One region of the Tateyamaria sp. GN1-10 genome, then DNA from elsewhere that is predicted to be linked to it. Evidence: riboswitches for the same ligand, from Rfam matches in the RefSeq annotation. Region 1 holds a riboswitch; each other region holds the start of a gene.
The links. Region 1 has a riboswitch for cobalamin ahead of ACZ1HN_RS12485 (DUF1636 family protein). Riboswitches for the same ligand answer to the same signal wherever they lie in the genome.

Region 1 (10,068 bases):
CCACATAGGCTGCCTGTCGGCGCGTCGCGCGGGCCGTAACAAGCGCATCAAGCGTGTCTTCGGGCATCGCCGACCCCACCGGCTCAACGAGGATCTTGATCGTGCCGCCGCAGGCCAGCCCCACTGCAAAGGCGTCGCCATCGCTGACCCCGTATTCAAGCAACCTCGGACTACCATTTTCGAGCGCTTCCATCGCCTCGACCACCACGGCGCCCTCGACGCAGCCGCCCGAGACGGAGCCCATCATATCGCCGTCGCCCGACACGACCATCTGGGCGCCTGCGCGACGTGGCGCGCTGCCCCATGTTTCGATCACGGTGGCAAGGGCCGCGCCCTTGCCCGCTTTGATCCATTCGAGCGCTTGTTCCGGCGCGGTTTCAACCGACGACATGCGATCCGTCCATTTTTGCTGGTTCCATCCCACGCAAAGCGTATGCGGTGACTTTGCGGGAACACAACCCTGACTTAAGCACAGGTTGTTGCGCGCGCTTATGCTTGCGCGTTCCCCGCCTGCGGCCTACATCCGTATGCAAGACCAGCCGGAGACCAGCCAGATGCCCATGCAAGCCCGAGAGATCGAAGATCTGATCCGCGAGAGCTTTCCCGACGCCAAGATCACCATCACGGATTTGGCGGGTGACGGAAACCACTATTCGGCCGAGGTGATCGACGCATCGTTTGCCGGTATGAACCGTGTGCAACAACACCGGGCCGTCACAAAGGCGCTGAAGGGCAAGATGGATGGCAGTCATGGCGAGTTGCATGCGCTGGCCCTGACGACAAAGGCGCCATGATGAATGCCGTTTGGCATATGGTGACCATGCCGTTTCGACGGGCACCGCGGCGTCCATTGTCGGCGCGCCGTCCCGATCGTGACGAGATGGGTCAGACCAGGGTCGTACCGTTGGGTATGGAAGCGACTGATCTGACGCTTGTGAACAAGGTCAACCGACGCAATGACGCTTTGGAGCGTGTAAACCAGGTCAAAACGGATGGAACCGCGAAAAAGGGCGGCTACATGGCGGAAGCCAGCACGCATATCCAAGCGATGCCCGAAGATGAAACCTATGCCGCGCGGTTTCACCGCGCTTTCCACAAGAAAGGCAAATAGAATGAGCGACGCCGCAAACCGGATCACCGAAACCATCAATGCAAACCCTGTGGTGCTGTACATGAAGGGCACCAAGTCGATGCCACAATGCGGTTTTTCCAGCCGCGTGGCCGGTGTGCTGAACTACATGGGCGTGGATTTCGCCGACGTGAATGTTTTGGCGGATGAAGACCTGCGCCAAGGCATTAAGGAGTTTTCGGATTGGCCGACCATCCCTCAGCTGTATGTCAAAGGCGAGTTCGTCGGCGGATGCGACATCATCACCGAAATGACACTGTCCGGCGAATTGGACACGCTGTTTGATGAAAGCGGCGTAACCTATGACAAAGACGCGGCGGACAAAATCCGCGAAGCCAACGGATAAGCAGTTGGGCGCACGACACGTGCGCCTTACGGTTCAAAGAAAGAAGGCGTGCCGGGTTGGCACGCCTTTTTTTGTTTCGCGGGAATGCGCAGCAAGTTGCGCTTTATGCTGTCTTCTCTTCCACTTCTGCGGCGAGAGCTTCGGCTCGGGCCGCCAACTCGGCCAGCGTGTCGGTCACCGCTTGCGGCACGACGGGCACCTCTATCCTTTCCGGCTCTGGCGCGCCCATGGTGCGCAGCCCTTCCAGTTCCGCCTCGCGTTCGGCCAGTTTGGCTTCGACCTCGGCCACGCGATCTTCGACGCTCGCCGTCTTGTCCGCCAGCATCAGACCGGCCATCAGCAGCATCCGCGCTTCCGGCATGCGCCCGGCCTGATCGGCCAGCACCTGCGCTTCGTCATCGAGCATCTTGGCCGCGGAGTGCAGATAGCTTTCTTCACCCTCCTGGCAGGCAACCTGAAAAGGGCGCCCGCCGATGTTGATTGTGACCTCAGGCATCTGCATCCTCCTCTTCCGGGGCTTCGAGTTGGTCGAGCAGCGGGGTCAGCGCCCCGATGATGCTGTTGGCTTCGGCCACATCTGCAGCGCGGGCAGCCCGCAGACCTTCAAGCTCGGCCATCATGGATTTGTTGATCAGGTGCGCTTCCCCGACGCCTTCCTCGTTCGCTGTGCGCAAGGCGGCGTTCGACTCGCGTAACTGCTCGTTCGCCTTGCGCAGCCTTTGGAGTTCAAGGTCCAATTCCTGCACTCGGGCTTGCGCCGCATCGGCAGTGGCCTTGGCGTCGGAGGTGGCAGCTTCTTGCCGTTCGGACAGCTTGCGCACCCGCTCCGTCAGCTGCGCGTTCGCAACACGCTCATCATCCAAGGCTGTTTGCAAGGCCCCCGTGTCGTCGGCCCCTGCCGTGTCCAGCCCCTCAAGGCCGGTGGCGATCCTGTCCATCGCGGCGGTCAGCCGCTGCTGCAATCCGTCGATATCGCTCATTTCCTGTGCCTGTCCCCTTTTTCCTCGCGCATGGGCGCAATGGTTCCATCCGCCCGGACTGTTCAGATCGATTTAGCGTCCGGTTGGGCCTGAGTTTAGCCAAAGAGGTATGGAAATGCGCCCCCCTTTGCGATCAACCACTTGCAGGGCGGCTTTGATGTAGCAAAACGCCGCTTGCCGTCAGATGCCCCGATTTGCTTGGGCACAGCGCCTTGATCTTTGGTCTTTGCCTGATATGCAGCCTCAAACCAAATTCCAAAGGACGAGCAATTCCGTGGATCTGACAGCCCTTCGCACCGCCCATCCCGACCACTGGTCCAAGGCCACCGCCATCCGTGCCTTGACCCTTGATGCCGTGGCCGCCGCCAATTCCGGCCACTCAGGCATGCCCATGGGGATGGCCGATGTGGCCACCGTCCTGTTTGAAAAGCACCTGAAATTCGACGCCAAGTCACCGGACTGGCCCGACCGCGACCGGTTCATTCTGTCTGCCGGTCACGGCTCAATGCTGCTTTATTCCCTGCTGCACCTGACCGGCTACGAGGATATGACCCTTGAGCAGGTCAAGAACTTCCGTCAGTGGGGCGCGATCACTGCAGGCCACCCGGAATATGGCCACGCCAAGGGAATCGAGACTACCACTGGCCCACTGGGCCAAGGCGTTTCGAACGCCGTAGGCTTTGCCATGGCCGAGGAAATCCTGCGCGCCCAATACGGCAAGAAGGTTGTCGATCACTATACCTATGCCATCGCAGGTGATGGATGCCTGATGGAAGGTGTCAGCCAGGAAGCCATCACGCTTGCTGGCCGTCACCAACTGGGCAAGCTGATTGTCTTCTGGGACAACAACAACATCACGATTGACGGGCCGCTATCACTGGCAGACAACACCGACCAGCCGCAGCGCTTCAAGTCTGCAGGCTGGGCCGTGATCGAGATTGACGGCCACGATCCGGAGGCAATTGACGCCGCGATCACCAAGGCGAAGACACAGAAAAAGCCCACCATGATTGCCTGCAAGACGCATATTGCACTGGGTCATGCGGCACAGGATACGTCCAAAGGCCACGGCGCGTTGACCGACCAGACGCAGTTGCAGGACGCCAAGGCGGCATATGGCTGGACCACCGGACCGTTCGATGTGCCCGCCGATGTCAAAGCCGCGTGGGAGGCCATCGGCACCCGTGGGGCCGAAGCGCGCGCAGCCTGGGAAGAGCGGTTTGCCTCCATTTCAGGCTCAAAGCAGGCTCAGTTCAACCGGACCCTCGCCCGTGAGGTGCCCAAGAAGCTGTCGGCTATCATCAAAGCGTTCAAAAAGCAGATGTCGGAAAGCGCGCCCAAGTTGGCGACGCGGGCGGCATCTGAAAAGGCACTTGAAGTCATCAACCCGGTGATGCCTGAAACCGTAGGCGGCTCGGCTGACTTGACCGGATCGAACAACACCAAGACGGGCGATCTGGGTGTGTTCGACACCGACAACCGTGGCGGTCGCTATGTGTACTGGGGTATCCGTGAGCACGGCATGGCCGCCGCAATGAACGGCATGGCGCTGCATGGTGGCATCCGTCCGTATGGCGGCACGTTCATGTGCTTCACTGACTATGCCCGCCCCGCCATGCGTCTGGCGGCCCTGATGAAAATCCCGACGGTGTTCGTCATGACCCATGACAGCATCGGCCTGGGCGAAGATGGCCCGACTCACCAGCCGGTCGAGCACCTGGCCATCAGCCGGGCCACGCCCAATACCATGGTGTTTCGCCCCGCCGATGCGGTGGAAACCGCTGAAAGCTGGGAACTTGCGCTGTCATCCACTGAAACGCCGTCGGTCCTGTCCCTGACCCGTCAGGGCCTGCCGACAGTACGCACAGAGCACAAGCTGAAGAACATGACGGCCCAGGGCGCTTATGTGCTGGCTGAGGCGGAAGGTAAGCGCCAGGTGATTCTGATTGCCTCAGGTTCAGAGGTCTCTATCGCACTCGAAGCCCGTGAAACCCTGCAAAATGCCGGTATCGGTACACGTGTCGTATCCATGCCCTGCATGGAGTTGTTTGCACAGCAGGATGAGAGCTATCGCCGCAAAGTCTTGCCTGCGGGAGCCGCTCGTATCGGCATCGAAGCAGCGGTGCGTCAGGGCTGGGATCGTTGGCTGCTGGGCGAACGTGGCAAGGCCAACAAGGCGAATTTCGTGGGTATGGACGACTTTGGCGCATCCGCGCCTGCCGACGTCCTGTTCGAAAAATTCGGCATCACGGCGGAAATAGTGGTCAAGAAGGCAAAGGCGCTTATGTGAGCGAATGAGTGCCGTTAACGCCCCGGTTGAAATTTTGTGCTGTTATTAGTGTCCCAGGTGTGGAAACTGGCACACACGTATTTGGAGAGTGAGCGCAAACAATAGGGCACGCGTGATTGGCATATTGATCATAGCCACAATTCTGGCCGCCGGTGGGGCAATAACAGCTTTGGCAATGGGCGCCAGTTGGTGGGTTGCCCTGCTTATCTATTCGTTCGGCGGCGCGGCTTTGACCGTTGCCATGACTATGCTTGTTTCGCTTAGAAAAGATACGTGTGATCCCGCCCTGCCCATGTCTTCTGCGGCAGAATCTCAGGACTCGATGGTGGACGCCAAGATCAGTCCCAAGCCGCACGCGGAAACGGTCTGACATCAGATCGCCCGCGCCAGGAAAACTGTACTTAGCTTAATGATCAGGCACGCGAAAGCGATGCAGACACGCCGCGCCAGATCGGCGTGATGATCTTTTCTCCAACCGGAATGAGTGCAAAGCCCAAGGCAAGGCCCAAGATTCCATCAACGCCAGCCTTGGTGATCCAAGACACAAAGCCCGACGCCCCCTCGACCATGGCTCCCGCCGATTTGCCGAGGCCATAGATTATCTCTTCCGGTGTGTGCCAACCCATTTCTGCCAAACCGTGCACGATGATGGACCCACCAACCCACAGCATGGCTGCCGTTCCGACGATTGTCAGCAGCTTCATAAAGCCTGGCATCACCTTGACCAGCCCTCGCCCCAGCGCGCGTGTCAGGCCAAGGCGACCATTGTTTGCCATGGCGAGGCCAGCGTCATCCGCCTTCACGATCAATGCAACGGATCCATAGACCGCCACTGTAATCATGATGGCCACCGCCGCCAGCGTCGCGGCTTCCATCCAAAAATTGCTTTCGGGGATGGCTGCCAGTGAGATCGTCATGATCTCCGCCGATAGGATAAAATCGGTCTTGATGGCACCTTGGGCCTTCTGCTCTTCCAGATGCGCCGGGTCTTGAACTTCAGTCTCTTTGCCTGGGTAATCATCGTGCCCATGGCCCCACCCCAGCACATGCGCCACCTTCTCCGCCCCTTCGAAACACAAATAGGCTCCGCCCAGCATCAGAAGCGGCGGAATGGCCCAAGGCGCGAAGTTGGCCAGCAGCAGACCGATGGGCAACAGGAACACGAGCTTGTTCTTGAACGACCCCTTGGCGATACGCCAGATGATTGGCAATTCGCGGTCAGCTGAAAAGCCCGCAACGTATTTCGGCGTCACCGCAGCGTCGTCGATCACAGCGCCAGCCGCCTTTGCCCCTGCCTTGGCCGCCTGCCCAATCACATCATCCACCGATGCGGCCGCCACTTTGGCGATTCCCGCAACGTCGTCCAAAAGAGCCAAAAGTCCGCTCATTTCGCCCGTTCCCTCGTTTTGTCCTTACGTTAGCGCATAACACAGTGTGGCGGTTCCGCATACTGTTAGCGCGAACTGCATACAATGGAACACGTTTATCGCTAACACTCTGATTAATATTCTCTTTTCCCCTTCTCTCATTGCGGCGTAGCGGCTATCACGCTCGCGACATTCAAGCTGCCCCAGCGGAAGGACGACCGGAAACATGACCATCAAAGTCGGAATTAACGGGTTTGGACGCATTGGGCGCTGCACCCTCAGCCATATTGCAACGTCGCTGCGCAACGACATCGACGTGGTGGCTGTGAACGCCACGGGGCCGTTGGAAACGGCCGCCCACCTGATCAAGTATGACAGCGTGCACGGTCGTTTCCCAAACGAGGTGAAACTGACCAACGATACGATGGATCTGGGCCGTGGGCCGATCCGCATGATGTCCACCTACGACATGAATGAATTGGACTGGACCGGCGTGGACGTGGTGCTGGAATGCACGGGCAAGTTCAACGACGGCGAAAAGGCCAAGGTCCACATGGACCGCGGCGCTAAGAAAGTGCTGCTGTCGGCGCCGGGCAAAAACGTGGACAAGACGGTTGTCTTCGGCGTGAACGACGAACAGCTCGCCGCCAATGACCGGATGATTTCCAACGGGTCGTGTACCACGAACTGCCTTGCCCCACTGGCCAAGGTTCTGGACCGCGCGTTTGGCATCGAACGCGGTGTGATGACCACGATCCACAGCTACACGGGCGATCAGCCGACACTGGACCGTCGGCACGACGATTTATACCGGGCCCGCGCCGCGGCGATGGCCATGATCCCAACCTCGACCGGTGCTGCCAAGGCTCTGGGCGAAGTCCTACCGAACCTCGCAGGCAAGCTCGATGGCACCGCCATGCGCGTGCCCACGCCGAATGTGAGCGCCGTGGACCTGACATTTGAAGCCAGTCGCGACGTGACCGTCGAAGAGGTCAATGCCGCCATGGCCGAGGCTGCAGCCGGCCCCATGGGTCGTGTGCTGGCCTATGATGACGAACAGAAGGTCAGCGTTGATTTCAACCACACCGAACACTCGTCCATCTTTGCCCCCGACCAGACAAAGGTGGTGGGCAACCGAATGGTGCGCGTGCTGGCATGGTATGACAATGAATGGGCGTTTTCGGTCCGCATGGCAGATGTCGCGGTTGCCATGGGTCGCCTGACCTGAACAACTCTACAGGTTGCAAGCATCGGGTGGGGCTGTCACAACAGCCCTGCCCTTTTTCTTTGTGACGCAGCCCCATGACCAACCGCATCGCCCTTGTCCTTGCCCTGCTGATCATCGGCGCGATCACCCTGGATGTGATGCTGTATGGTAAGGAACACCTCATTTTCCTGGGCAAGAAATTCGCTGAGCTGCTGGAGTGGATCGCGTTCTGGCGCTGACCCGCGCCCGACATGTCGCACCGATTTGACCGGCATCCCCGGTTGACAATCGCGTCGCTTTGCATTTGTTAGCGGTAACGGCGCTCCCCTCAGCTTCGGGGCCGCGTTCAGACATCATTCTGACACCAGACATGGGGGATACCATGGCCATCAAAGTTGCAATCAACGGGTTCGGGCGCATCGGGCGCAACGTGCTACGCGCGATCGTCGAAAGCGGTCGGACAGATATCGAGGTGGTCGCGATCAACGACCTCGGGCCGGTCGAGACCAACGCCCACCTGCTGCAATATGACAGCGTGCACGGCCGCTTCCCCGCGACGGTGACCGTCGCAGGCGACAGCATCGACGTGGGCCATGGCCCCATCAAGGTCACGGCAGAGCGCAACCCCGCCGACCTGCCTTGGAGCCATGTAGACATCGTGATGGAATGTACCGGCATCTTCACCTCGAAAGAGGCGTGTCAGGCGCATCTTGAGAACGGCAGCAGCCGCGTGCTGATCTCTGCCCCCGGCAAGAACGCCGACAAAACCATCGTCTATGGTGTAAACCATGACACCCTGTCGGGTGACGATGTGGTTGTGTCGAACGCCTCCTGCACCACCAACTGCCTGACGCCCGTCGCCAAGGTGCTGCATGACCAGTTCGGCATCAAGCGCGGCTTCATGACCACCGTGCACAGCTATACCGGCGACCAGCCAACGCTGGACACGATGCACAAGGATCTCTACCGCGCCCGCGCTGCGGCGCTGTCGATGATCCCCACCTCGACCGGGGCAGCCAAGGCCGTTGGTCTGGTCATGCCGGAACTGAACGGCAAGTTGGACGGTGTGGCGATCCGCGTCCCCACACCGAACGTATCCTGTGTCGACCTCACGGTTGAGGTGAATGGCGACGTGACCGTTGAGCAGATTAACGCAGCCATGACCGAAGCCGCCGCCGCTGGCCCACTGAAAGGTGTGCTGGGCATAACGGACGCCAAACTGGTGTCGATGGACTTCAACCACGATCCGCACTCGTCGATCTTTGCCACCGACCAGACCAAGGTCATGGATGGCAACATGGTCCGTATCCTGAGCTGGTATGACAACGAATGGGGTTTCTCGAACCGCATGGGTGACACAGCGGTTGAGATGGGCAACTACCTCTGACCTTTATCGCACCACAGATCGAAAAGGCGCCCCACATGGGCGCCTTTTTTGTTTGCAGCCCCGGCCCCGCGACACAACGCAGATATCCGAGTGGCCACTCGATCTTTCCCGCTTGACGCGCCCCTGTTTCTAGCAGATCGTTTTTTGCGATGGTTCCCGGATGCCGACGGCTAACCGGGATGAAAAGGGAATACGGTGAGGATGCCGATTGGTGCCAAATCCGTAACTGCCCCCGCAACTGTGAGCGGTGAGCGACCCCGATGATCACCACTGAACGCCTGCGTTCGGGAAGGATCGGGCAAGCCCGGACCCGCGAGTCAGGAGACCTGCCATCATCGATGTAACTTCAACCCGGACGGGGCGTCCGGACAGGAAGCCATGATGGTTTTTGCGGAACGACCCGCCAAAAGTGACATGTCTGCCGTACGCCTCGAACTATCGCGGAGGGCGACATGGGCCAACCACCACAGAAGATCACGATATGTACATCCTGTCGGCACAAGGGCAGCAATTGCCGACCCGGCTATGAACTGATTGCAAAATTGCGCGCTGCGATTGCCGCGGCGGGCGACAGCATCACGGACGAGTTTGAAATCTCTGGCGTGGCCTGCATGGCCGGATGCGATCGCCCCTGCACCGTTGCCTATCATGGCACCCGCAAGGCCACTTACCTGTTTGGGGATATCGAAGCGGACACAGACATAGACGACCTCATGGCATTTGCCCGGCAATATGCACAGATGGACGACGGATGGTGTTCATCAGTGGACCGCCCCGGAAAATTGCGCACATCAACACTTGCCCGGGTCCCGGCCGCCATCATCGCGCTGGAAGACAGCAACGTGCGGGCGTCATGAGCGCCGCTGATCTTGTTGCCGAAAACGTCAGTTGGACACCACAGCGTGGCTCGGCCCCGCTGCTGAAACCGACCAGCTTTCACGTTCAGGCTGGGCAGGTTCTGGGTGTCGTTGGGCCAAACGGGGCTGGTAAATCAACGCTGCTGCGGATGATCTACCGCTACTACCGCCCTTCGACCGGCCAAATTCGCATCGCTGGCAAAGACATCTGGTCTGTCCCGCCGCGCACGGCGGCGCAACGTGTGGCGGCGGTCTTGCAGGAACAGGTCTCTTCCTTTGGACTGACAGTGCGCGAGGTCGTGACACTGGGTCGCACACCGCACGGCGCCGGGTTTTCCGCCAGCGGCGCACGAGATGCTGGCATCGTCGCAAGCACGATCAAGCAGTTGCACCTTCAGGATTTCGCGGATCGGGACGTGGCAACACTGTCAGGTGGAGAACGGCAGCGGGTTATGGTGGCCCGTGCACTGGCGCAGGAACCGCAGGTCCTGGTGCTGGATGAGCC
Region 2 (10,068 bases), 1.1 Mb from region 1:
ACGGCCTGGACAAGCAGACGCATGGGCTTGCCAGCGACGGCGGCGTAGCCTTTGACGCGGAGGATGTTCTGCGTCTTGGCCATCGCTTCGATGCGGGCAACCAGTTCCGCGGGGTCGCTGACTTCGGGGATGTCGATGATGACGCTTTCAAAGTCGTCATGTTCGTGGTCGTCATGCCCATCGTGGTGAGACGGGCGCGCGTCCATGTCGTCTTCGGCGGCGGCTTCCAGCCCGAGGATCACGCGGGGGTCAACCGCGCCTTCGGCCACTTCGACAACGGGCAGGGGGCGGGGGCTTCGGCCTCGATCACCGCCTTGGCCTTGGCGATGCCTTCGGGTCCTGCAAGGTCGGGTTTGGTCAGCAGGATGATGTCGGAGCAGCTGATCTGATCCTCGAACACCTCGGACAGGGGTGTTTCGTGATCAAGGCTGTCATCAGCTTCGCGCTGGGCGTCGACGGCCGCCACATCCGGGGCGAAGCGGCCCGCAGCCACGGCTTCGGCATCGGCCAAAGCGATCACACCGTCCACGGTGATGCGGCTGCGAATATCGGGCCAGTCAAACGCCTTGAGCAGCGGTTTGGGCAAAGCGAGGCCGGAGGTTTCGATTAGGATGTGTTCGGGCTGCGGGTCGAGGGCCATCAGTGCCTCGATTGTCGGGATGAAGTCATCGGCCACGGTGCAGCAGATGCAGCCGTTGGCCAGCTCCATGATGTTCTCGGCCGGGCAGTCGGGAATGGCGCAGCTTTTGAGGATCTCGCCGTCCACGCCCACATCGCCGAACTCGTTGACGATCACGGCAAGTCGCTTGCCTTGCGGGTTTTGCATCAGGTGACGCACAAGGGTCGTCTTGCCGGAGCCGAGAAAGCCGGTGATGACGGTGACGGGGACTTTGTTCAGGTTGGGGTTTCGGTGCGGTGTAGACATATTCAGAACTCCTGCGGGGGATGCGGGCGATGCAGTTTTTGCGGAAGTGTTCGGGGCGCTCGCGCCACGGCACGATGCCATCGGAGGTGGCGGCATATTTGCCGATGCCTTCAACCACCATGTCGGCGTCGCGGTCTTCCATCAGGTTGCCGTAGACATAGGTCCAGCGCTGCGCGCCACCACGCACGGCGACCGAGCAGCCGGAGGAGCAGTTGGACAGGCATTCAACGGCCTTCAGGGTCACGCCTTCGGGCATGGTGCGATTGGCAAGCTCGGCATGTAGCGCTTCGCCAGGGCGGGTGCCGTCCTTGGGCACTTCCAACTCGCGGCGGCATTTCACGCAGACCAAGAGTTCCACGGGGGGCAAATCGGCCATGTTCTTTCCCTGTCAGGGGACAGCATGGCAGATGGCGGGCGGCGAGGGGGCCGTTGGTTCCCGACACCCGGCACACCCCGTCCGGTTTCGTCACGTCTGCTGGCAGGTCTCCCGGCTTGCGGATATCAAGGTCTCCCTTGTCGGCTACCCTGCCTTCCCGGCGCTTGGCCAGTGGCGTGGGGCAACCTCTCCGGTCACGGTCGCGGGGGCGGCTGCGTTTGCGAGATTTTTCTGCGAAAATCTTGCGCGGCATTCCCTTTTCACCCGGAGCGGACCCCGAGCACCAACTCGACCGTAGTGCGCGGGCCGCGAAACAGAGTCAAGCGGGAACGCGATGGTGCACCATGGGGCGTCGCGTTACGGTTGGCCAAATTCGAGGTTTCGGAGTTTGTCATGGCGGATCGCTTTATTGTTTGGGATTTCGACGGTGTTCTGAACGGCAACATCGTGGATGGTCGTTTTGTCTGGGCAGACGCGCTCTCTGACGATTGGGGCGTTCCGGTGGAAAGCTTGCAAGAGCATCTGTTCCGACCCGAGCATATTCGGCCATCATCCGCGGTGAGCGGGACCTGCGCGATGCCGTATCTGGGTGGATCGCCCAGTTAGAGCAAGAGATCGATGTAGATGCCTTTCTGGCGTATTGGTTTACCAAAGATGCACGTCTCGACCCGGCAGTCTTGAAACACTTGGACCATTCATCATTCCGCCACGTGATTGGCACGAACAACGAAGCGCGCCGGGCGGCGTATATCGAAACAGAGATGGGATTTGCGAAACGGGTCGAGCGGGTCTTTGCGTCTGGCCGCATGGGGTGTGCGAAGCCCGAGGACGCCTATTTCGCGCTGATCGAGGATTGGACCGGCGTATCTGCTTCGGCACATGTGCTGGTGGATGATTCAAAAAGGAACGTCGAGGCTGCAAAGGCGCGGGGCTGGCAGGCCTACCATTTCGTCGATGACACGCGCGATGGTCTTGCGCCGTTTCTGGACCGCGTGGGGTGATTGCAATAAACGCCTCTGGCAGCGCCGCGCAAATAGTGGCACCACTTGCCCGACAGATACCGGAGGACGCCATGGACGACATCACCGAACGCCACAACGCCAAGATGAAAAAGATCAAGGCGACCCGCGACAAGATGATGGAGACCAAGACCGAGGAAAAGGGCCTGATCATGGTCCACACCGGGCCGGGCAAGGGCAAATCCTCGTCTGGCTTCGGGATGATCATGCGCTGTATTTCACACTGCATGCCGTGTGCGGTGGTTCAATTCATCAAGGGCAATTGGGATACGGGGGAAAAGACGTTCCTGCGGGATCGGTTCGCGGATGAGTGCCGCTTCTTTGTTTCTGGCGAGGGGTTCACTTGGGAAACCCAGGACCGCGAGCGGGACATCGCGGCGGCTGAGAACGGCTGGAAGATTGCCAAGGAGCAGATCCTGGACCCCGAAGTCCAGTTTGTTCTGTTGGACGAGATCAATATCGCGTTGCGCTACGACTATCTGGACATCGACGAGGTTGTGGACTTCCTGATGACAGAAAAGCCCGAGATGACGCATGTGGTGCTGACAGGCCGGAACGCGAAGCCCGAACTGATAGAGGCTGCGGACCTCGTGACCGAGATGACGTTGGTGAAGCACCCATTCAAAGATCTGGGCGTGAAGGCGCAGAAGGGCGTGGAGTTTTAATGTGATCGTTGGCCATTTGGCCGCTGGCTATCTCGCTGCGCGGGCATTTGCTGCCTTGGGTGCGACCACCGTTTTTTCGGGGGTTATCGTTGGTAGCGTGATTCCGGACGTGGATATCCTGTGGTTTTTCCTCGTCGATGGTCAGCAGACACATCACCACGACTATCTGACACATAGACCATTGGTCTGGGCGGTTGTGCTTCTGATCGGTGTCACTATCCGGCGAAGCGTTGTTGTAGGCCTTGGATTGGGTGCGCTGCTACATCTTGCTCTTGATAGCATCGCTGGCAAAGTCGCATGGGCTTGGCCAGTTTTGGATGAAGCCACGCCGCTTGTCATTGTGCCTGCCACCCAAGCGCATTGGGTGTTGTCATTCCTACTGCATTGGACCTTTGCGGTCGAAATCGCACTCTGCATTGCTGCGCTGCTGCTCTTCGCAAGTGCGCGCCGAACATGAAGAGATGGCTGAAACCCTCAGCCGCTTGTCAGCAATCGCAGGCTTTGTAGATCAATTGCCCAAGCTGCTGCTGGCACAGCGATTGCCAGCCCCATCAGGATCATTGTTTTGCGCGCCCGCGCCTTGGCCGCGCGCTTGCGGCGTTCGGGTGTGTTTGTGAAATCCAACATGATCTTTCCGTTTCGTTTGTGTGGTGTCATGTAAGTGATCGTCGCATCAGCTTGCGCGACGAATCTGGCATTTCTGCGATGTCAGGATGGAGGTATCATGGCGAAAGCCCTCATGTTTCAAGGCACGGGCTCGAATGTCGGCAAGTCGATGCTGGTGTCGGGTATGTGCCGCGCGGCAAAGCGCCGAGGCCTGTCCGTCGCCCCTTTCAAGCCGCAAAACATGTCGAACAATGCCGCCGTGACGACCAACGGGGGCGAGATTGGCCGCGCCCAGGCGCTGCAGGCCATGGCTTGCGGGTTGGAACCGCATACCGACATGAACCCGGTGCTTCTGAAGCCTGAGACGGATGTGGGCAGCCAGGTCGTGGTGCAGGGCAAGCGCGTGACCACCGTACAGGCCCGCGAATACGCGGCGTTGAAGCCGCAGCTTATGGAGCATGTTCTAGACAGCTTTGGTCGGTTGAAGCAGGAACACGATCTAGTGCTCGTCGAAGGGGCAGGCAGCCCGGCCGAGGTGAACCTGCGCCGGGGCGACATCGCCAATATGGGCTTTGCCCGCGCCGCCGACTGCCCGGTGATCCTGGCCGGTGACATCGACCGTGGCGGGGTGATTGCGCAGGTTGTGGGAACGCAGTCTGTGATTGATCCGGAAGACGCCGCACTGATCCAGGGCTTTCTGATCAATCGCTTTCGTGGTGATCCGCGCCTGTTTGACGATGGTTACGCCCTGATTGAAAAACACACAGGGTGGCGTGGCTTTGGCGTGGTGCCTTGGTTTTCGGATGCCTGGAAACTGCCAGCAGAGGATGCGCTGGATATCGCGACACCGCGCCGCCCGGATGGCTTGCACATCGTGTGCCTCAAGCTGTCCCGTATCGCGAATTTCGATGATCTTGACCCGTTGGCACAGGAGCCGGGGGTGCGGTTGACCATGCTGCATGCGGGCCAACCGTTGCCTGCGGACACGGATGTGGTGATCATCCCGGGCAGCAAATCGACGCGGGGCGATCTACAATTTCTGCGGGACCAGGGCTGGGACGAGGATATCCGTGCCCACGCGCGGCGCGGTGGGGCTGTCTTAGGGATCTGTGGCGGGTTCCAGATGCTGGGTCGCGTGGTAGATGACCCCGAAGGCATTGAAGGGCCGGCCGGCGCCACGGATGGGATCGGATTGCTGGATGTCCAGACCATGATGACCGATGACAAGCGTTTGACCACCATCGAGGCGGTCCATGTGCCAACAGGGCAAGCTTTTAAAGGATACGAAATTCACATCGGACGCAGCGAAGGACCTGACCGCGCGCGTCCCTTTGCGCAGGTTGCTGGTCAGAACGAAGGTGCGATCAGTGCGGATGGACGGATTGCGGGCAGCTATCTGCACGGTATGTTTCGCGACGATGGCTTTCGGCGGGCTTGGCTTGCGAGGTTCGGACTGAACCACGGCAACGCATCCTACGCTGATACCGTGGAGGTCACGCTCGATGCATTGGCGGACCATCTCGAAACCCATCTCGACATCGACGCGCTTTTGGCTTGCGCACGATAGGGCGGGGGCACAGAGTTCGCACATGCCTCATATCGTGATCGACTATTCCGCCAATCTTGATGATCAACTGGACATGCACGGCCTTTGCCTTGCGCTAAAGGATGCAGCGGCGGCGACAGGTGTGTTTCCCGCGGCGGGCATTCGGGTGCGCGCACATGCTGCACAACACAGCGTCGTCGCAGATGGTGATCCAAATCACAGTTTCATCGACATTGTGATCCGGTTGGCTGCAGGGCGGACCGAGGACCAGAAAACGCTGGCAACGGATGCGGTCTTTGAGGCGGCAAAGGCCTTCACCGCAGATTACATGGCGCATCAGCCTTTCATGCTGTCACTTGAACTTCGAGAGATCGACCAAAACCACAGCCGCAAAACCAGCTCGATCCGCAACTACTTGCCGCCGGACATGCACTAGAAGTTTCTTCTGACTGAAAATACCACGTGGGAGCCCGCAGGGCGGGGCGGAGCCCCCTAAAATATGTCGTCGCGCAGCGCCTGCGGGATCACTTGAAGGCAAATTCAGGCAATTGATCAAAGGCGACCTTCAGCGCTTGCCCCCATCCATTCGAAACCGTCTGGAAATAGGGGTCATCCGCTTTGATCCGCTCGGCATGGGTGATAGACAGGCTGTCGCGATCATAGGTTAAGTAATCAAGTGGCAGGCCCACTGACAGGTTCGACTTGATGGTAGAGTCAAAGCTGACCATGAGCAGCTTTACCGCATCCTCAAAACGCATGGCCGGATCATGGGCACGGACGATGATGGGTTTGCCGTACTTCGCTTCGCCAATCTGGAAAAACGGCGTGTCATCCGAAGCTTCGATGAAGTTCCCTTCGGGATAGACAAGGAAGAGGCGGGGCGGCGATCCCTTGATTTGCCCACCGATGATCATGGTTGCGCCAAACGCGCCATCGGCTTCCATGCCCGTTGTTGCGTTGGATTGGATCACCTCTTTCAGCGTCCGCCCAACCTCTCTCGCGACTTGAAACATAGACGGCGCTTCAAGGATCGACGGGCTGCGATCTTCCGGGGCCTTTGAACGCTCATCCAGAAGCGAGATGACGGATTGTGTGGTCGCAAGGTTTCCGGCTGTCATGATCACGATGACGCGCTCACCTGGCACTTCCCAAGTGTGCATCTTCTTCACGGTCGAGATGTTGTCGACGCCCGCATTGGTGCGTGTGTCGGACATAAAGATCAGTCCGGCATCCAACCGCATCCCTACGCAATAGGTCATATCTTGTGTGTCCCCGCCCCGAGTCGCGGCAAATCTGCGCTATTGCTGCTGTACCTGCAAGGTCACAGACATATCTTCCCTAGCGTTACCATAACGTAAACCGGAGATCGGGGCGGCCCCGCGATAGTCGAGGCCTGTGGCAACTCGTACGTAACGCGCGTCGGGCGAGATACCGTTGGAAATGTCGAACCCCACCCAGCCCAAGCCTTCGACATGGGCTTCTGCCCAGGCATGGCTGGCGTCCTGATCAACCCGATCATCCATCATCAGGTATCCCGACACATAGCGGGCAGGAAACCCGAGCACGCGGGCCGCTGTGATGAACACATGGGCGTGGTCTTGGCATACACCATGACCTGCCTCCATCACGGCCTCTGCCGTGAGGTCAGAGGCCGTCTGATCAGTTGAGTAAGGCACCTGTTCAAGAACATGGGCGGACAGGGCGTGCAGCCGATCCAGATCGCTGCAGTTTGCGGGCGCGCTGTCTGCCAACGCCTGCACGTGCTCACCCGGTTTGGTCAGCACCGTACTGCGCCGGAACAGCCACAAGGGAACATATCCGCCTTGCGGTCCTACAATACCCGCCTTGTCTTCGACGTCGACAATGCCGGCACAAGTGATCTCAATCTCGGTCTGGCCCGACGCGAAGCTGACCAGATCAACTGCATTTGCGTGCTCGTCTTCGAACGACACCTCTACCTGCCCCCCGGTCACATCGATACGCCATTCTTCGACCAATTGACCAAGGCGGGACTTGGGACGCAGGCGGACCTGCTGCAGCCCGTATGGAACAGGCGCGTCGTAGGTGTAGTGGGTTTTGTGAAGAACGTTCAGGCGCATGGGGTCATTCAATAAATCGGTAGTCAATTTCGATCTGGCGACCCAGGGCCGCGCTGTCCCGCAGGAAATCCGAGATGAATTCGTGCAGACCATAGTCAAAGATGGCGTTCATGTCGTGCGCCTTGAATTTCGAACAAAGCGCGTCGGCGAGGGATTGGCAGGTGTGCCGGGTCGCGTATTCCTGCTCGAGGTAGCCGAGGTTGTCGCCGATCTTGCCATAGCAAAAGGCGAGGCTGCGCGGCAGACGACCGTCAAGGATCAGGAACTTTGCGATCGCTTTGGGGTCTACCTCTCCGTCGTGCAGGGTTTGGTAGGCCCGTGTCGTTGATGTGGCGCGTAGGATCGTGTCCCACTGCACGTTGTCGGATGGGCTGCCCACCAGCCGGACCGAGGGCAGCAAGATATAGTATTTCTGATCAAGGATGCGCGCCGTGTTGTCAGCCCGTTCGAAAAAGGTGCCGATCCGGGCAAAGTTGTAGATGTGGTTGCGCACCATCGTGCCGTGCAGCGCCCCGCGCACAAAAGCGCTGCGTTGACGGATCACTTGCAGCACCCGCGGCAGATCGCGGTCTTGGACTTGCTGAGCCAACAGTCGCTTCAGCACCATGTAACACTCGTTCACCGCCTCCCACACTTCGCGGGTGAGCGCCGTGCGCACAACCCGGGCATTCATGCGCGCGGCTTCGATCCCCGCCATGATCGAGCCGGGGTTGTTCGGGTCGCGCAGCAGGAAGTCGATCACCTTTGGGCCATCGGGCGCGCCGTGTATCTCGGAATATGCTGCGCTCAGGCCGGTTGAGGACAGGATTGACGTCCATTCGCTTTCTGCAGCGCTCGATCGCGTCAGCGAAATGCGCAGCCCCGCGTCGATCATACGTGCGGTGTTCTCGGCCCGTTCGAGATAGCGGAACATCCAGAAGAGCCCGCCTGCGGTCTTGCCCAGCATCGCGCTACTCCTCCAGCACCCAGGTGTCCTTGGTCCCGCCACCCTGCGACGAGTTCACGACCAGCGACCCTTCGGTCAGGGCCACACGTGTCAGCCCACCGGGCGTGATGTCGATCCGGTCAGGCGAGACAAGGACAAAGGGGCGCAAATCCACGTGGCGCGGCGCAAGGCCCGCATCAGTCAGGATCGGCACTGTGGAGAGGGCCAAAGTCGGTTGGGCGATGTAGTTACCGGGCGTGGCTTCCAGCTTGGCGCGGAAGTCCTCGATCTCTTTCTTCGATGCTGCAGGGCCGACAAGCATCCCGTAACCGCCCGAGCCGTGCACTTCTTTCACCACCAGATCGGCAAGGTTGTCGAGCACGTATTTCAGGGCCTGCGGTTCCGAACAGCGATGCGTCGGCACGTTTTGCAGGATTGCCTTTTCGCCGGTGTAGAATTCGACGATGTCCGGCATGTAGCTGTAGATCGCCTTGTCGTCCGCGATCCCCGTGCCGGGTGCGTTGGCAATCGTGATCCCACCGGCGCGATAGACGTCCATGATGCCGGGTACACCCAAAACGCTGTCCGGGTTGAAGTTCATCGGATCGAGATATTCATCATCCACCCTGCGATAAAGTACATCGATAGGTTTGTAGCCCCGTGTGGTCCGCATCGCCACACGCCCGTCCACGACGCGCAAATCATGCCCTTCAACCAGTTCGGCGCTCATTTGATCGGCAAGGAACGCGTGCTCGTAATAGGCCGAGTTGTGGATGCCCGGTGTCAGGACGGCAATGGTCGGGCGACCATTGCAGGCATCCGGTGCGCAGGCTGAAAGCGATTTGCGCAATGATCGTGGGTACTGGCCGACAGATTGCACTTTGATCTTGCTGAACAGCTCCGGGAACATGTGCAGCATCGTCTCGCGGTTTTCGAGCATGTAGCTTACACCCGAAGGGGTGCGCGCGTTGTCTTCCAAAACAAAGAACTCGTCATCCCCGGTGCGCACCAGATCGGTGCCGACGATATGGGTATAGATGTCGCCGGGGGGCGAGACGCCGATCATCTCAGGCAGGAAAGCATCGTTGCGCGCGATCATTTCGGCAGGCAGGCGGCCTGCGCGCAAGATCTCTTGTCGGTGGTAGATGTCGTGCAGAAAGGCGTTGAGCGCGCGCACGCGTTGTTCGATGCCCTTGGCCACCTTGGCCCATTCGCGGGCGGCGATGATGCGCGGCACCAGATCGAAAGGGATCAACCGTTCGGTGGCGTCTGGATCGCCGTAGACGTTGAAGGTCACGCCGATCAATCGGAACAGCGCTTCGGCTTCCTCTGACTTGGAGAGTAGGCGGGCGGTGTCTTCGTCCGCGAACCATTTGGAGTAATCGGCATAGGGGGCACGTGCGGCTGTGCCGTGGCCAAACATCTCGTCGAAATACGCGGGTCTTCCGGACATGACCTTTAGCCTGCATATTCCACGCAATGTCGCAACAAAAACGACGCAATTGGTGGGTTTCATGTGAAATCCTGTCGAATAATCAGGCGTTTGCCGTATCAAGAGTGCTGCTTGCGCCAGAATGGGCCACACTGAGCACACAGTTTCCGTGCGCGGGCGCACTGGACGTTTCGCCGGGTTTCAGGGACGATGTTACGAAGCATCCAGAACGAGGCGCCCCATGTCCGACCCCTGCATTATCTGTGTCGCTATCACGGGCTCGGTCCCCCAAAAATCGGACAACCCGGCGGTGCCGATCACAGTGCCGGAACAGGTTGAAAGCACCCATGCCGCGTTCGAGGCGGGGGCGAGCATCTGTCACGCGCATGTGCGGAATGACGATGGCTCCACAACATCCGATCCCGACAAGTTCGCGCTTTTGAAAGAGGGCGTGGAAAAGCACTGTCCCGGTATG
Region 3 (10,068 bases), 1.1 Mb from region 1:
GATCTTCGCCCGCAACGTGACGCGGTCCGATGAAGAAATAAGAATTGTGCCCCTGTCTCAAACCACGCCCGACATGGCGGACATGCGCACGATGGTCATCATTGGCTCGTCCCGCACCCGGATCATCCCCCGCGACGGCGCACCACTTGTCTACACCCCAAGGTCGACGCCCGAATGACGCAACCAATCCATCACTTGCGCCACAGAATGCGCCTCTTGCCTGTCCGGCACGGCCGGTCGGTCGATCATGATCACCGGCAGGCCCAAGGCGCGGGCGGCGGCGATCTTGGCATAGGCACCGGAACCACCAGCATTCTTGGACACAACCAGATCAATGCGATGCTCATGCATCAGCGCAAGGTCGTCAGTTTCGGTAAACGGCCCGCGCGACACCAGCACATGGTGATCGGGAAAGGGCGGCAGGTCTTTGGGTGGATCGACCAGACGCAGAAGATAGAAATGCTGCGGGTTCGGCGCGAACTCCGCCAGATGCATCCGACCGACGGCCAACATGATGCGGACGGCGGGTTGGTCCAGGGCGGCGACGGCCTCGGCAATATCGGGCACATGGGTCCAGCGATCCCCGGCCTGCGCCGCCCACGGTTTGCGGGTCAGCGCAATCAGCGGCACGCGCGCCTCGGCACAGGCCGCCACCGCATTTCGGCTCATCTGCGCGGCAAAGGGGTGGGTTGCGTCAATCAGATGGGTAATCTGTTCGTCGCGCATGTGCGCAACCAATCCGTCGACCCCGCCAAATCCGCCGATACGCTGGGGCAAAGGTTGGCGCTTGGGCCTCTCGACACGGCCCGCAAAGCTGACCATACCGGCCAGCCCCGCTTTTGCGGCAGCGTTGGCAAAGGCGGTGGCTTCGGTCGTACCGGCAAGGATCAGGAGGTTGGCGCGCATGTCTGACCCTTGGTTGACCATCATCGGCATAGGCGAGGACGGGGTTGCCGGTCTCAGCGCCGCAAGTCAAGCCGCTCTGGCGGCGGCTGAGGTCATCATGGGGCCGCAACGCCATCTGGATCTCGTGGTTAACAACCCCTTAAGCACAAGTGTCCCCGCGGGGACAGATCTCATCCCATGGCCCGTCCCCTTTGCTGACGGCATCGCCATCCTCGCCTCCCTGCGGGGACAGAGGGTTGCAGTGCTGGCCTCGGGCGATCCGTTCTGGTTCGGCGCAGGCTCCGTGATCGCGCGCAGCTTCGGCCCCGACGAATGGACCGCCCGGCCCGGCCCCTCCTGCTTTTCCCTCGCTGCTGCACGGCTCGGCTGGCCGTTGGAGAACACCGCGTGTCTCGGCCTGCATGCCGCGCCGATGGCCCGGATGCGACCGCATCTCGCCCGGGGCGTACGCCTGATCGTGACGCTGCGCGATGGGGATGCCGTGCCAGCGCTTGGCAACTACCTGGACACTCAAGGCTTTGGCGACAGTATTCTGCATGTGATGGAGCATTTGGGCGGGCCACAGGACCGCCTTACGCAACAACGCGCCGACACGATCACCGGCACATTCGAACACCCGCTCTGCGCTGCTGTCGAAGTGGCGGGCGATGGCCCTGCCCTGACCTCCGCATCAGGCCAGGCCGACGACACGTTCCAAAGCGACGGGCAAATCACCAAGCGTCCAGTGCGCGCCATCACCCTGTCCACATTGGCCCCGAAACCCGGCGAGCATCTTTGGGACATCGGCGGTGGCTCAGGTTCGATCGCGCTGGAGTGGTTGTTGGCCCATCCCTCGACCACGGCCAACACGGTAGAACCACGCGCCGATCGCGCCGCGCGGATTGCACAGAACGCACTGGACCTTGGTCTTGATCACCGGCTGACAGTGATTGAGGGCGCCGCACCCGACGCCCTCGCGGGTCTGAAGGAAGCACATGCAATCTTCATTGGTGGGGGGCTGTCCAAACCCGTGCTCGATGCCGCCGTTGCCAACCCAGCCCGCATAGTCGTCAACGCCGTGACACTCGAGGGCGAGGCTCTGCTGAGCGCGGCGCAGGCCATCCACGGCGGCGACCTGATGCGCATTGCGCTCGGCCACGCCGCACCTTTGGGCCCGAAACGGGGCTGGGCATCGGCCTATCCGGTTGTGCAATGGAGCCTCGAGCGATGATTGTTGCAGGGTTCGGGTTCAGTACGCAGGCGACCACAGACAGCTTTGCCGATGCGTTGGCACAACATGCGGATGCCCCCGATGCGCTGGCGACTCTGGCAGAAAAGGCGGACAGCCTGACCGCATTTGCGAAATCTATGAACCTGACTGTCGTCGCAGTCACCCAAGACCAGGCCGCAGGCCAGACAACGCACACCCAATCGGTCCGCAGCAGCACCGAAAAAGGCACACCGAGCGTGGCCGAGGCCACGGCTCTTGCCGCCGCAGGCCCCGGCGCGCGGTTGATCAGCACCCGCACAATATCCCAAGATCGCATGGCCACCTGCGCCATAGCCCAAGGACCAGACACATGACCGTACATTTCGTTGGCGCAGGCCCTGGTGCCCCCGACCTCCTGACCCTGCGGGGACGCGACCTGATCGGGTCCTGTCCTGTCTGCCTTTACGCAGGGTCGCTGGTGCCCGAAGCCATCCTCGATCACTGCCCCGAGGGCGCAAAAATCGTAAACACGGCCTCCATGGACCTTGATGCCATCATGGTCGAAATCGAAGCTGCTCATGCAGCAGGTCATGACATCGCGCGGCTGCACTCAGGAGACTTGTCCGTATGGTCCGCTATGGGTGAACAATTGCGGCGGATCAAGGCAGCGGGCATTCCATTCACAGTGACGCCCGGCGTGCCCTCGTTCTCTGCGGCGGCGGCAGCGTTGGGCGCGGAACTGACCCTGCCCGGCGTCGCTCAATCCGTTGTGCTGACCCGCACACCGGGCCGCGCCACATCCATGCCCGAAGGTGAAACGCTGGCGAACTTCGCGGCGACCGGCGCGACGCTGGCGATCCATCTGAGCATCGGGAATTTGGATCAAGTCATCACAGACCTGACACCGGCGTATGGAGCGGATTGCCCTGTGGCGGTGGTCTACCGGGCAAGCTGGCCAGACGAGCAGATCATCCATGCCACGCTGTCCACCTTGAAAGACGCCATGAACGACGGCATCAGCCGCACGGCCCTGATCCTTGTCGGACAGGCCATCGGGGCCGAGGGGTTCGACGAAAGTTGTTTGTATTCAACGGACTACGACCGCCGCTACCGCCCGCAAAGCGCGGACAGTCCATGGGCCAGCTGGAGTCATGGCGATGACTAATGGCCTTATGATCTCAGCCCCCGCGTCAGGCACGGGCAAGACGACGGTGATGCTGGGCCTGCTGCGCGCGTTGCGCGATGACGGATTGGTCGTGCAGCCCTACAAGAGCGGGCCAGACTATATAGACCCGGCCTTTCACCTTGCAGCCGCCGGGCGTGCCTCGTTCAACTTCGATACATGGGCGATGGACGGCAACCTGCTGGGCGGCGTCGCGGCGCAATCACAGGGGGCCGATATCTGCGTGGCCGAAGGGTCCATGGGCCTGTTCGACGGTGTCGCCACGCGCGGCCAGTCGGGCTTTGGGTCGAGCGCCGAAACCGCACTCGCCATGGGCTGGCCCGTTATTCTGGTCATCGACGTGGGCGGACAGGCCCAATCGGCAGCGGCCACAGCGCTGGGGTTCAAAAGCTACAACCCAGACCTGCCTTTTGCCGGTGTGATCCTGAACCGGGTCGCCAGTCCCCGGCACGAACGGCTGACCCGGTTGGGTATGGAACGCGCAGGAGTAAAGGTTTTGGGCTGTCTGCCCCGGCGCGGCGATCTGAAGCTGCCCGAGCGCCACCTTGGACTTATTCAAGCGGTTGAGCATCCCGATCTTGAAGCAGCGATCGCGGGATACGCCGACTTCCTGCGCGAAAACGTGGACCTTGATGCGATCAGGGCCGTGGCGCAAGCCGGTCCGGCCCTTGATACGCATCCGCTGCCGACACCACCCGCGCAACGGATAGCATTGGCTCGCGATGCCGCGTTTTCCTTTACCTACCCGCATCTGCTGGAAGGATGGCGGGCGGCGGGGGCCGAAGTCCTGCCCTTTTCTCCGCTGGCCGATGAAGCGCCCGAGCCAGACGCCGATCTGGTCTGGCTGCCCGGCGGCTACCCCGAATTGCATGGTGGCACACTGGCGACAGCACACACGTTCCTTTCAGGATTGCGCAAGCACGCCAAGACCAAGCCGGTTCACGGTGAGTGTGGTGGTTATATGGTTCTGGGTGCCGGTCTGACCGACAAGGACGGCACGCGGCACGAGATGGCAGGTCTGTTTGGCCTTGAAACCAGCTTTGAAAAGCGGAAGTTCCACTTGGGCTACCGCCGCGCGGTGCTGGACGCGCCCATGCCTGGCTTTGCCGCCGGTGCAGCGCTGCGCGGGCACGAGTTTCACTATACAACAATCCTTGACGAACCCGATGAGCCCTTGGCCCAGGTATCTGACGCGGACGGCAACCCGGTGCCTGAGACCGGGTCGCGGCGTGGCCATGTCACCGGCACGTTCTTTCACCTGATCACCGGGGAAACGGCATGACCGGGTTTGTCAGCTTTGTGGGATCCGGTCCCGGCGACCCCGAGCTTTTGACGCTCAAGGCCGTGGATCGGCTGAAGCGCGCGGATGCTGTGCTGTTCGATGACCTGAGTGCGGGTCCCATCCTCGGCCATGCGCGCAGCGGTGCAGACCTTGTGGGTGTGGGCAAACGGGCCGGACGCCCATCGCCCAAGCAGCACCATGTCAGCCAGTTGCTCGTTGACTACGCAACCGAGGGTCAGCGCATCGTCCGGCTGAAATCCGGCGATGGCGGCACGTTCGGGCGGTTGGAAGAAGAAACAGAGGCTCTGAAGGCCGCAGGCATCCCATTCGAGATCATTCCCGGTGTGCCGTCAGCCTGTGCGGCTGCGGCGGCAGCAGGCATTCCGCTGACCCGGCGGCTGACAGCGCGTAGAGTTCAATTTGTCACCGGCCACGATGTGCGCGGCGCCTTGCCCGAGGACCTGAACATGGCGGCCCTTGCCGACGCGCAGGCCACAACGGTTGTGTTCATGGGTCAGCGCACCTTTCCCAATTTTGCGGAGATGTTGATGCAGGCTGGGCTGCCCGCTGATACACCCGCGCTTCTGGCCGAGGGTGTGTCCACCGACGCGCAGAAGCTGCACCGCACAACGGTTTCGGAACTGGCCGAGGAACTGGGCCGGGGTGTTAGTGATGCCCCTGCCCTGATCTTGTACGGCGCGCTTGCGGAAAGCTGAGCGCGCCCTTTCCGCGTCGTCAAATGCCGCATCCGGACTTGTCCCGCTGGGGAATCATTGTAAACGTGGATTGACGATGGTGGCCCCGAAAGGGGTCTGAAAAGGGAACCGGGTGAAAATCCCGGACTGCCCCCGCAACTGTGACCGGCGAGCGGCCCGGCATGAACCACTGGCCCCAAGATGGGGTTGGGAAGGTCCGGCCCCGCAGCGACCCGGCAGTCAGGAGACCTGCCATCGACAAATGAAACTTGCCGGGTCACCGGCCATAATGCCGCCGGGGTTGGTGGCGAGGAGACAGAGAGATGCATATCGAACCGGGCGTCGTGGATGGCGCGAAAATGGCACTGGCCTACGGCACTGCCGCAGCTGCCGCGGGCTATTCCTTCAAACTGGCCGCCGAGGACCTGAAACAGCACAGCGTGCCGTCCTTCATTTTGCGCGCCGTGATGGCGACCGTGGGCACGTTCGTGTTCTTCGAAGTGCTGCCGCATTTCGCTGTTGGCGTCTCTGAGGTGCATTTCATCCTTGGCACAACCCTGTTCCTGCTGCTCGGCCCTGCCGCCGCTGCCTTCGGCCTCGTGTTCGGCCTGCTGATGCAGGGCACGTTCTTTGCCCCGTCCGACATGCCCATGTTCTTTGTCAACATGACCACCCTGCTGTTCCCGCTGTTCGCTGTACACGCGCTGGCCAAGCGCATTGTACCGAACGCAACGGCCTATGTGGATCTCGACTATGCCCAAGTGCTGAAGATGTCCGCCGTGTACCAAGGTGGTGTTGTGGCCTGGGTCGCGTTCTGGGCGATCTACGGCCAAGGCGTCGGTGCCGAGAACATCCAATCTGTACTGGCCTTCGGTGGTGCCTATCTGCTGGTCATCCTGATCGAGCCCATCGCCGATCTGGCCGTTCTGGCGGGCGCCAAGGCGCTGCGCGGCACGCAAGGCAGTGGCATCTTCACCAACCGACTGCATGACGCGGCTTGATCCCGCAACATAGGAATAAGGAAGGGGCCGCCACCGCGCGGCCCTTTTTACACCATGACCCAGCTTTTCTTGATTGGCATCGGCACCGGAAATCCCGATCACCTGACGGGAGAGGCCCGGCGCGTGATGGCCGAGGCCGATCTGTTTTTAATTCCGCACAAGGGGGACGGCAAATCCGATCTGGCCGATCTGCGGACACAGATCATTGCCGATCTGCGCGATGACGCGCCTATCGCCCTCTTTGACATGCCTGTTCGGGATGACAGCCTACCCTACATCGCCCGCGTCGACGCTTGGCATGATGAGATTGCAGCGCTTTGGACCGCCACTATGGCGCAATATCCCGCCGCCCGGAAGGTCGCGCTGCTGGTCTGGGGTGACCCGTCGCTTTATGACAGCACCCTGCGCATCGCGGCTCGATTGGACCCATTGCCGGAGGTCCGTGTGGTGGCCGGGATCACATCGATACAGGCCCTGACAGCGGCTCATGCCATTCCGCTTAATACCCTGAACGCGCCTGTCACGATCTCGACCGGGCGGCGTCTGCGCGACCACGGCTGGCCTGACGGATGCGAAACGCTGGTGGTGATGCTGGATGGCGATTGCACCTTCAAGACTCTTGATGGCGACGCATACGACATCTGGTGGGGGGCCTACCTGGGCATGCCGGAACAGATCCTTGATCATGGGCGATTGGCCGATGCCTCGGACCGCATTGTGGAGCGCCGCGCCACGGCCCGCGCGGCCCATGGCTGGATCATGGATACCTATCTGCTGCGAAAACTGCCTGAAAAATAGGCGATCCGCACAGGAATAGAACGCAGGCCGGGGTCAGAGGCTGGCCGAACACGTTTCGCAGTGGTCATATCGAAGGGTATGAACGACCACGAAACCGAATGACTGCCCACCTGCCCCTGACTGCTGCCACAACCTGCGCGCAACCACGCGCCATCGGGTCAGTGCGCCTATCGACCAAGCCGGTGGGAGGGCAAACGGTCATTGACGGACTGTATCAGAAAGGCGCGGCCAAGGTGGTCTTTCCGCGCGCCACCCGCGGTTTGACGGCGGTGCTGTTGAACACCTCCGGTGGTGTGACGGGCGGGGACAGGTTTGATTACGCAGCCACTGCCGGGGCCGGCACGCATCTTACGATGACCACGCAGGCCTGCGAACGCGCCTACCGCGCGCAACCGGGCGAGGTCGGGCGGGTCGAGACCCGCCTTACCGCCGAAGACGACGCAACGCTTTGGTGGTTGCCGCAGGAAACGCTGATCTTTGACGGCTGCGCCATGACCCGGCGGCTGTCCTGCAATCTTGCCCCAACCGCCCGTGCCTTGATCGTTGAGCCGATGTGCGTCGGCCGCATCGCCATGGGCGAAGACACGGTGCATGGCCATTTTGCGGACCGTGTATCCATTACCCGCGACGGTGCGCCTTTGGTGCTGGATGCGTGGACGCTGTCGGGCGATATGACGGCGCAGATGTCGCGAGCCGCCATCGGCGGCAGGGCCACGGCCATGGTCAGCCTGACCTACATCGCACCAGACGCCGAAGCACATCTGGCCCCCATCCGTGCCCTTTTGCCCGACACCGGTGGGGCCAGCCTGCTGACGGATGACACCCTTGTTCTGCGCACGCTCGCCCCCTCGGGCTACCACCTGCGCAAGACGCTTCTGCCCATTATGGACCACCTCACCGGTGGTCACCTGCCCATCTGCTGGAGACTTTAGCCCATGCAACTCACCCCCGCGAAAAGGACAAACTGCTGGTCGCCATGGCCGCCGAGGTCGCGCGCAAGCGGTTGGCGCGCGGCGTCAAGCTGAACCACCCGGAGGCCATCGCGTTGATCACCGATGCGGTAGTGGAAGGTGCACGCGACGGGCGCTCGGTCGCCGACATGATGGAGGCCGGTGCACAGGTCATCACCCGCGACCAGTGCATGGACGGCGTGCCCGAGATGATCCACGACGTGCAGGTCGAAGCCACCTTTCCCGATGGCACCAAGCTGGTCACCGTCCATAATCCCATCCGCTGACAATCCCCGAAGGAAAATCCATGAAGACTCCGCTTGTCCCCCTCGCCGCCCTGCTGCCCATGGCCACCCCGGCCTTGGCGCACTCAGGCGCTCACGCGCACCCGCATGGATCGGAGCCCTGGATCGTTGCCATGGGCCTCGCGCTGATCGTCGGGGCGGCATTAGCGGCATGGAGGCGCAAATGATCCCCGGCGAAATCATCACGGCAGACGGGAATATCGAACTGAACACCGGTGCACAGGCCATCACGCTGCATGTGGCGAACACAGGCGACCGTCCCGTGCAGGTCGGCAGCCACTACCATTTTGGCGAGGCCAACAGCGCGCTGGAGTTTGACCGCGAGGCCGCACGCGGTATGCGCCTGGATATCGCGGCGGGCACCGCAGTGCGGTTCGAGCCGGGACAGGCCCGTGACGTACAGTTGATCCCGATCGGCGGTGCGCGCAAGGTATACGGGTTTAACCAGCAGGTGATGGGCGACCTTTGAGCAGGGCAAACCCTTAGGGAGGAAAAGACGATGTGTGATGTATGTGTGATGAACGCGGTGAAAGAGCGGATGCTCTCGCGCCGGGACTTTTTCAAGACCAGCGCGGCGATGGGCGCGGCAGCGACAGTGGGCATGACGGCGGCACCCGCGGCCATGGCTGCGGGCCATGGCGGTGTGGTCGATATGTCCCACAAGCTAAGCCCGGACTTTCCCACCTTCTTCGGCGTACCCGGCATCTCGATGGAGCAGCAATTCAACTTTGCGGAACACGGATTCAACCTAATGAACCTGGCCATTAACGAGCACACGGCGACCCATATCGACGCGCCGCTGCACTTTTCCGCAGATGGCACATCGGTGGACGAGATACCGGTGAGCGATCTGGTCATCCCACTCTGTGTCGTGGATATCGCGGCCAAAGCGGCAGAGGATGCCGATGCCCAAGTGACACCCGATGATCTGAAGGCATGGATCGCGGCCAATGGCGACATTCCCGACAAGGCGTGCATCGCCATGCATTCCGGCTGGGCAGCGAAGTCCGGCGATGCGGCAGCCTATGTCGGTAATGACGCCGATGACGTCAAACACTTCCCCGGTTTCCATATCGAGGCAACGCAAATGCTGCTCGAGGAAACCACTGCCGTGGCCATGGCTGTGGATACACTATCGCTCGACCATGGACCGTCTCCTGATTTCGCCACCCACTACGCGTGGTTGCCATCAGGCCGCTATGGGATCGAGAACCTGGCCGGTCTGGACAATGTGCCCGCTGCCGGGGCGACGCTTGTTGTTGGCGCGCCAAACCATATCGGCGGCACCGGCGGTCCGGCCCGCATCTTTGCAATGATCTGATGGCGACGGTACCGCTCATATCGGACGAGGAGGCCAGCACCGAGGTGCTGGCCGTCTTTGACGACATCCGCGCGATGCGTGGCACGGATTACATCAATAACTTCTGGCGGGCGTTGGCGAATGATCCGGCGCTGCTGGCGTCCACTTGGGCGCGGTTGAAAGAGGTGATGGGTCCGGGGGAACTCGATCCGCTGGTCAAGGAGATGCTCTATATCGCCGTGTCCGTGGCGAACGGGCGTGAATACTGCATCCACTCCCATACCGCGGCGGCCAATGCCAAGGGGATGACGCTGGCGCAGCATGGAGAGTTGATGAGCGTTATCGGCATAGCGATGCAGACCAACGGGCTGGTGACAGCGATGCAGGTGCCGGTGGATGAGGTATTTGAGGCATGATCTGTCACGCACCGAACAGAGGATCACGCCCGGCTCGAGGGTG

Region 2: another riboswitch for cobalamin. It lies ahead of ACZ1HN_RS18025 (DUF1636 family protein); the one in region 1 lies ahead of ACZ1HN_RS12485 (DUF1636 family protein).
Region 3: another riboswitch for cobalamin. It lies ahead of ACZ1HN_RS18100 (energy-coupling factor ABC transporter permease); the one in region 1 lies ahead of ACZ1HN_RS12485 (DUF1636 family protein).

Annotation. Positions count from the first base shown of each region.
Region 1 is NZ_JBVFUR010000004.1:2,149,625-2,159,692, reverse strand. It holds gene ACZ1HN_RS12545 (XdhC family protein) at 1-391, opposite strand, end outside; gene ACZ1HN_RS12540 (BolA/IbaG family iron-sulfur metabolism protein) at 555-794, shown strand; gene ACZ1HN_RS12535 (hypothetical protein) at 791-1,111, shown strand; gene grxD (Grx4 family monothiol glutaredoxin) at 1,113-1,475, shown strand; gene ACZ1HN_RS12525 (cell division protein ZapA) at 1,579-1,971, opposite strand; gene ACZ1HN_RS12520 (hypothetical protein) at 1,964-2,455, opposite strand; gene tkt (transketolase) at 2,730-4,745, shown strand; gene ACZ1HN_RS12510 (hypothetical protein) at 4,858-5,115, shown strand; gene ACZ1HN_RS12505 (DUF808 domain-containing protein) at 5,159-6,133, opposite strand; gene gap (type I glyceraldehyde-3-phosphate dehydrogenase) at 6,339-7,340, shown strand; gene ACZ1HN_RS12495 (hypothetical protein) at 7,415-7,558, shown strand; gene gap (type I glyceraldehyde-3-phosphate dehydrogenase) at 7,702-8,706, shown strand; cobalamin riboswitch at 8,840-9,054, shown strand; gene ACZ1HN_RS12485 (DUF1636 family protein) at 9,159-9,563, shown strand; gene ACZ1HN_RS12480 (ABC transporter ATP-binding protein) at 9,560-10,068, shown strand, end outside.
Region 2 is NZ_JBVFUR010000004.1:3,213,303-3,223,370, reverse strand. It holds partial or broken gene cobW (cobalamin biosynthesis protein CobW) at 1-925, opposite strand, end outside; partial or broken gene ACZ1HN_RS18025 (DUF1636 family protein) at 1,002-1,301, opposite strand; cobalamin riboswitch at 1,386-1,604, opposite strand; gene ACZ1HN_RS18020 (hypothetical protein) at 1,695-1,907, shown strand; gene ACZ1HN_RS18015 (HAD family hydrolase) at 1,850-2,302, shown strand; gene cobO (cob(I)yrinic acid a,c-diamide adenosyltransferase) at 2,374-2,985, shown strand; gene ACZ1HN_RS18005 (metal-dependent hydrolase) at 2,987-3,442, shown strand; gene ACZ1HN_RS18000 (hypothetical protein) at 3,460-3,612, opposite strand; gene ACZ1HN_RS17995 (cobyric acid synthase) at 3,710-5,158, shown strand; gene ACZ1HN_RS17990 (5-carboxymethyl-2-hydroxymuconate isomerase) at 5,181-5,573, shown strand; gene ACZ1HN_RS17985 (proteasome-type protease) at 5,662-6,396, opposite strand; gene ACZ1HN_RS17980 (transglutaminase family protein) at 6,436-7,236, opposite strand; gene ACZ1HN_RS17975 (alpha-E domain-containing protein) at 7,241-8,182, opposite strand; gene ACZ1HN_RS17970 (circularly permuted type 2 ATP-grasp protein) at 8,187-9,614, opposite strand; gene ACZ1HN_RS17965 (3-oxoadipate:acetyl-CoA acetyltransferase) at 9,835-10,068, shown strand, end outside.
Region 3 is NZ_JBVFUR010000004.1:3,229,827-3,239,894, forward strand. It holds gene cobJ (precorrin-3B C(17)-methyltransferase) at 1-178, shown strand, start outside; gene ACZ1HN_RS18070 (cobalt-precorrin-6A reductase) at 151-906, opposite strand; gene cbiE (precorrin-6y C5,15-methyltransferase (decarboxylating) subunit CbiE) at 905-2,116, shown strand; gene ACZ1HN_RS18080 (cobalamin biosynthesis protein) at 2,113-2,469, shown strand; gene cobM (precorrin-4 C(11)-methyltransferase) at 2,466-3,260, shown strand; gene ACZ1HN_RS18090 (cobyrinate a,c-diamide synthase) at 3,253-4,560, shown strand; gene cobA (uroporphyrinogen-III C-methyltransferase) at 4,557-5,276, shown strand; cobalamin riboswitch at 5,337-5,526, shown strand; gene ACZ1HN_RS18100 (energy-coupling factor ABC transporter permease) at 5,579-6,256, shown strand; gene cobF (precorrin-6A synthase (deacetylating)) at 6,311-7,054, shown strand; gene ACZ1HN_RS18110 (urease accessory protein UreD) at 7,153-7,986, shown strand; gene ACZ1HN_RS18115 (urease subunit gamma) at 7,974-8,291, shown strand; gene ACZ1HN_RS18120 (LPXTG cell wall anchor domain-containing protein) at 8,312-8,476, shown strand; gene ACZ1HN_RS18125 (urease subunit beta) at 8,473-8,778, shown strand; gene ACZ1HN_RS18130 (cyclase family protein) at 8,809-9,630, shown strand; gene ACZ1HN_RS18135 (carboxymuconolactone decarboxylase family protein) at 9,630-10,025, shown strand.